One region of the Alteromonas sp. 5NW40-0090 genome, then DNA from elsewhere that is predicted to be linked to it. Evidence: predicted binding sites of a transcription regulator. Region 1 holds the regulator's gene; the other holds the start of a gene.
The links. The regulator LexA, encoded in region 1, represses DNA repair genes until DNA is damaged. The targets are predictions, from matches to a motif close to TACTGTATNNNNATACAGTA.
Positions count from the first base shown of each region.

Region 1 (3,435 bases):
AGTAATAAGAAAGCGTACTTTTTTTCCAGTAGGAATAACCAATGGGCGGTCAACTTCCAGCAGGTAGTTATCTGTTTTCTGAAATTTGTTTTCTATTTGCTCGCGCTGAGTGGCGAGTAAAGAATAAAACTCTACGTCGCTATCCATGTACTTGTAATGCCATTTCCATTGAGAGCCTGTTACTAACACCGTCATGTCAGGCTCAGACGTGTCTTCCATAGCAATTAGGGTATTCGCTGCGGGTACCGCCATGAAAATAAGAATAAGGAAAGGAATAACGGTCCAAGCAATTTCAACCTTCACGTTCTCATGAAAATTTGCTGGCTTCGCGCCACGGGACTTTCTGTGCAGATACATCGAGGCAAACATAACCCCAAACACTACAACAGCAATGCCAACGCATATAAAAAACATCAGCATGTGGAGGTCGTAAACCTGACCACTGATGTCGGTGGCACCGCGTCTTAAATTAAGTGAAGAAGCCTCTTCACTGACTTCTTGGGCAAGAAGCAAAGGAGAAAAAAGCAAAAACGGTATTGTTGAACACCATTTTGCGAAAACGGTCGTTAGTTGTTTCACTCAGCACCTCCGTAATAGCAAGACCAAAAACGCTGATTATTTTGCGCGATGCCCTACCAAATGGTTTGCGAACGATTGACCCATCACCTCAACTTGTAAAACAAATTTAGAGTCATTGTTATTATTTTGTTAATCTCTGTCTAAGAATTGCGCAATAATGCCGTGCCGTCTAGTCTTTTCTGTTAAAAATTTAACGAAGCGTTCAATTTTTAATCATTTGCCGTGGCAGCCTTACGTTACATATTGGATGGAAAAAGAAATGAGCATGTACTAAGCGAGGATGAAATCAAACGCACATTTTGAACAACCCAAAGGTTCTATGAGCAATCATTTGACCATAAAATCAACAACTAATAGGTTGTAAATATTTATTTTCAAACAGACTTTAAAATAATGAATGCATATTCAGTAGTTCATTCACGGGCAAAATACGCTTAATACGTTTTCTGACAGTTTTGGTTGGGTTCATTTTTTAAAAGCGTGCTTGTACACCCTAACTCCAGAAAACTGGTAGAAATAAAGCAATAAAAGGCATAAAAAAAGCGGCTAGTGCGCCGCTTTTCGTTGAAGGTGTTAAAACCTTACATCCAGTCCGCGTTTCTTATAACGCCTACTGCGATCCCCTCAATAGCAAAAGGTTCGTTGGCTAGGTCTACTCGAATAGGTGCAAATTCTTCGTTTTCGGCATGAAGTAATACTTCACGACCACGTTTCTCTAAACGCTTTACCGTAACGTCTTCGTCTACACGTGCCACAACGACTTGGCCATTGTGAACATCGGTGGTGCGATGCACAGCAAGGAGGTCACCATCTAGAATACCTATGTCTTTCATACTCATGCCGTTAACACGCAGTAAAAAGTCTGCTTGAGGTTGAAACAGTGCAGGGTCTACCTTGTAGTGTGATTCTACATGCTCTTGCGCCAAAATTGGCTCACCCGCCGCCACACGTCCAATGAGAGGTAGGCCTTCTTCTTCAGGTACGTCATTTTCGAGGGGAATATTGAGTTTGATACCCCGAGAGGTACCCGGCAGAATTTCTATCACGCCTTTACGCGCCAAGGCTTTCAAATGTTCTTCTGCAGCGTTGGCAGAACGAAAACCAAGTTGACGAGCGATTTCCGCACGCGTGGGCGGCATCCCCGTTTCTTGCATGGTGGTTTTGATAAGTTCTAAAACTTCTGTTTGTCGAGCTGTGAGTGGGCGCATAAAAGACCTGTCTGTTCATACAGTTCCTGTAAGTATATACACCTAAAACTAAATAACAAGCACTTGCCGCGTCTTTTGCCATAAGCAATAGATAGCGACAAGTGTCTTACCTTTATTTCACAAGAAGGGCCATGTTCGGATTACCTATTTGAAGCTCTACTTCACCGGCATTGTTCTCTCGGGTATGCATACCATCGACATGATTAATGCCAATGGAAGGGCTACGCCAAATAACATGTCCTTTGTTATCTATTTCAGTGACTCGGTAAGCAACGTTGTCATAATAACCATACGATGAGTCATATTCTTCAGCTTGGTAAATGCCAAGTATTGATTGATTAGACGATGTCGTCGGAATAACGGCTATATTTTGAAGATTGAATGTAGGCGTTATGGCGTCCTTAAGTACCAAGGCGTCATTTGTTACGTCATAAATATTTATTCTATTGTAGTTTCTATCTAAGCATGCGAACTCAGAGGCGTCGTCGCCATCGGCATTAATTCTTATCAATTGACTACAAGAAACATCTAGTTCATTAAGTCCGACAAACTCGCCATCTCGCATTGTATAGAGCTTTAATGATTCATAGCCACTAACAGCAAAGAAGTGTTCACCATTATTGGTGAGCTCAGCGACAGCATCAATTGAAAACTCGTTGATGACAGAATCGATGAGGACTTGGTTTTCAATATCGAATGCTTTGAGTCGATTGTTTTCGACAATGACCGCATCAACAAAATTATCGTCATTAACGTCTACAGCTTCGATGAGTGAGACTTGGCTGTTTTGATTTTGGCTCAGCGACCACTGAATTGAGTTATCTGACAACTTAACTACGTTGAATGATGTATTGCTATTCAAAGCTCCTGTGAATAATTCACCCACGCCATCATTGTTATAGTCAGTAACAACGGGGCTGCTGTAGTCAAAAACATCGTCGCCGAGTTCGTCGCTAATGGTAACCTCATTATCCTTGTTAACTGACAGCACTTGAATTGATGTGTAGTAGTTAGTTGTCTCACTAACAAAGACAGCTCTTTCATCATTATCACCAAAAGGGGCCCAGCCGGCAGCAAAGTAATTAGAAGATTGTGCTTCAGTTCGTATATCTGATAAGACGTAGTCGCCCTCAGCATCTTGCTGTGCAACCTGAATTTCGCTGTCGCCGGTCCAGATAATTTCGTTTCGGCTATCGTTATTCAGGTCGCCGATTAAAAGCGACATACCGCTATACGTATCATGAATAACGCTCCATTGTTCCGAAATTTGACCACCTTCAAGCGTGAAAGCTTTCACCTCTCCCCACTGGCACTCAGAAATTACAAGCATTCCCTCATTTGAATGGTTATCTTTGCTATAGCTCAAATCGCAGATATCGTTATGCTCAGCTGTCGCCAAGTTACTTTTCGATACCGCTGAGTAGACTGAAATATTCTCCCAACGGTCGGCACCAATGATTTCATCGACACCGTCGTTATTCATGTCACCGACCGCGACGTAAGCGTCGCTAAACCCATTGCCAAAAAGCCATTGATTTGTGCCGCTATTAATATCGAAGACGTAACCATTGTTAGTCACCAACTCGATAGACGCGTCGTCATCTACATTACCAAAAGAAAGGGTTGATACACCATCGACATCGAACTG
Region 1 is NZ_BAAJLT010000002.1:111,648-115,082, reverse strand. Features, by position in the region: gene coxB (cytochrome c oxidase subunit II) at 1-579, opposite strand, end outside; gene lexA (transcriptional repressor LexA) at 1,161-1,787, opposite strand; gene AC27KT_RS02565 (hypothetical protein) at 1,900-3,435, opposite strand, start outside.

Region 2 (3,435 bases), on a different contig from region 1:
CGGCAGACACGCCCTCTTGCTCAGCAATTTTCTGCGCCAATACTTCAACCGTAGCATCGGTATAACGCGCTAGATTTAAAAGCTCGCTTTGCATTGCCTTAGCGGCCTTTTTCGAAGGTCCAAAGGCGTTTTCATTTGACGATAAGCGAATAAGACCGTCGTTCACGTTAGGTGTAGCCGAGGGAAAATGTTCGGTGGGCATTCCCGCCGCACGCAGGTCTCCCATTATGCTGTCGACGCTGGTAGTCAGCGCCACGGCTCCGGCGCCTAATCCCACAGATTTTAACCAATTACGACGAGAAGAATTCACCGAGGTTTGTTGTACGTTTTTATTCATATTTCGCTCTGCCTTCCATCTACAATGTCTTTAGACTAAAGGCTTGGTTTTAAACGCGCAATAGCCTAAAAACGCTAACTCATTGACACTATTGCACTTTTTACGTGCACAAAATGCACTAAAATTGACAATGTAAGTAGTTTTAATGTGTTAAGCGGTTACATTGCGGTGCAGTGCTTTTATTAGCATTTAGGCGTTTGCGATGAATGACATTTTTTAGAGAGGAGTGATAAAAAATAAAAGCGTGTACGAACACGCTTTATCTATGTAGTAATTGAAATAGCTCAGCTATTGACTTTACTTCCTGCGTTTTAGTCGCAAAAAAGCAGCGGCAGATAATATAAAAATGCCAAAAGATGCAGGCTCTGAAACTCGAGCAACTGAGAGTTGTGCGTTTCGGCCGATATCATAAGCTTCTTCATCAGTTCTGATATACCAAGTTCCGTCGTCAAAAAACTCCAAATCGAATCTGACTAATTTTAAGAGAGCTTCTTCACCTGTATTGACCAAAGTACTCATCTTAATATATTCGCCGGTCGACTGGTTCACAGGGACATAAGTATCAAAAGATATCGATAAGAAATAACTTTCCAAATCACCTGTAATTTTACCTGATACGCTCAAGTTCTCGCCAAATTCAGCGTAATAGCCCTCTGGAGGAACCGTACCAGTGATTGGAGTGACAAAATCAGTCCGTCCAATGTCGTTAAATATAGCGTCAGAGTTATCAATCCAAGTATCTTCTGAAGAATAACTCGCGTTATATATAATTAAATTGTCTACGTGATTTGATGGACCATCGTATTGAAATGAATAAAGGTTAGACGAATTAAACCGAAAGTCTTCGCCATAAATAAAGCCATCTACAACAATGTTACCTGACACATCTACTGCATCTAAAAAACCATCGTCTCCCTTTACACCTAAACAATCAGAACAACTTCCAGTCCAGCTAATAATTGTTCTGTTTTGAGCATCGCTTTCAATTATTATTCCAGCCGACGCTGATGATGCTAATCCCATAAACGCTACTGACAATAAAACGTTTTTCAAATACATCTTTATTCCTTTTTTGATTTTATTAACTTTTATTCCACTTGTATTCCGCGATACTTAAGCAAAATCTAATCCATTTATTATTTATTTTAATATCAGACACTTAAAATTAAACACCCCTATTCCGTAAAATTTTTCGACACTAGAAAATTAAAATCACTGAATATCAGAATTAGTTAGTCTGAAAGATGGAAAAGTAAGTCGCCCTAAATTTCACTGGTGCAGCCTCAATATTTAAAAAGTAGCTCGGCTACCTGTAAACTTTTACGCTACTTCTGAAGTAACTATCTTAGTAATTTAATTGCAAAACAGGAGTTAACTATGGCTAAGGATCACGGTACCCAAATTAAAAACGACGACACTTACGAAGCCTTGCGCGATGAAGGCTATAGTAAAGAGAAATCAGCACGCATTGCTAACGCACAAGCTAACAGTGAGCAAACACCGTCAAAGGACGGTGGAAAAGGTAAGAAGTACGAAAACCGTACTAAAGATGAGCTGTATGAAAAAGCCAAAGAAGTAGGTATTGAAGGCCGCTCGAACATGAGTAAAGAGCAATTAATCAAAGCGTTGCGCAACCATTAAAGGAATAGACTATGGACAGCTCATATAGACTGCTCTGCTTTTGCTCAATATTGCTTATTGCTGCAGCTTCCCCCCTCAGTAAGGCGACAAGTATGTCAATGGAATCAAATGACACCATTACAATCTCAACTCATCTTGGCAAGGTACAAGGCAGTCTTAAAAATAATGTTGTTACTTTTTACGGCGTCCCCTATGCAGCTGACCCTTTTGTCAAAACTAAACGCTTTCAAGCACCAGAACCGATAAAACCGTGGCAGGGTGTACTGCGCGCAATAGAGATGAAACCGCCAGTACCACAACCAGGGCGAGGAAAGAATGTAAAATTAGTCGGCGCACCTGGCGACTTAACCGTAAATATTTGGGCGCCTGAAGACGCGTTTTCAGATAATAATAAAAGGCCTGTTATGGTATGGCTTCCAGGGGGGGCTTACATTAGAGCGGACGCCGGAGAAGGTGTTTATGATGGGTCACACTTCGCCCAAAAAGGCGTAGTAATCGTCACTGTCAATTACCGAGTAGGCGTAGATGGGTTTATGCATATTGATGGCGCCCCTGATAATCGGGGTACTTTAGACCAAATTCTTGCCCTTAAGTGGGTTAAAAACAATATTGAAGATTATGGTGGGGATCCAAGCAACATCACCTTATTCGGGCAGTCAGCCGGCGCAGGCAGCGTAGCAATCCTACTTGGGAGCAGTCGGGCAAATACCCTGTTTGATAAAGCCATAATGCAAAGCCCCCCTATGCAGGCTATTTCTAAAGCGCAAGCCGCAGAAGTGACACGAGCATTTGCGAAAAAATTGAATATCGAACCTACACTGGCAGCACTATCAAACGTGCCGTTTGAGGCATTAGTCAAAGGCGTGGTAGATATCGGTAACGCTATTAAAAGTCGTCGTGAATGGGGGATGCTATCATGGGGCGGTACCGCATTCTTACCCGTAGTTGATGGCGAGCTGATCATCAATTCACCAATGTTGAGCCTCAAAAACGGTGCTAACCCGTCTATTCCAACCATCGTCGGTAGTACAGATCAAGAATCGAGATTGTATTTAGTGCCAGGCAATGAAATTGAAAAGATTGACGAGCGCAAGGTGTCGCTTTTCTTACATGATTTAAACTTGGGTGAGAATGCACCAAAGGTTTACAAAAAAACCCATCATGATTCCTATGGCGATATCTATGCTGACATTCAGTCTGATTATACGTTTAGAATGCCAGCTATCCAGATAGCAGAGCTTCTAACTGAAAAAGGCAATACTGTGTGGAAATACAATTTTGGCTGGAAGTCGGACGCTTACGGTGGTGAGCTTGGAGCCGCACATTTTGTCGATGTTCCGTATACGTTCGATACTATAGACACAAAAGAAGCAAGTAACTTTGTTGGCAATAACCCTTCTGAAGAACTGAGTCAGGCGATGCAAAACTATTGGGTGAGATTTGCAAAACAGGGGGCA
Region 2 is NZ_BAAJLT010000009.1:177,123-180,557, forward strand. Features, by position in the region: gene AC27KT_RS12930 (pyridoxal phosphate-dependent aminotransferase) at 1-337, opposite strand, end outside; gene AC27KT_RS12935 (hypothetical protein) at 635-1,396, opposite strand; gene AC27KT_RS12940 (DUF7218 family protein) at 1,715-1,978, shown strand; gene AC27KT_RS12945 (carboxylesterase/lipase family protein) at 2,071-3,435, shown strand, end outside.
Region 2: the regulator LexA is predicted to act here: its motif matches at 1,646-1,665, upstream of AC27KT_RS12940 (DUF7218 family protein).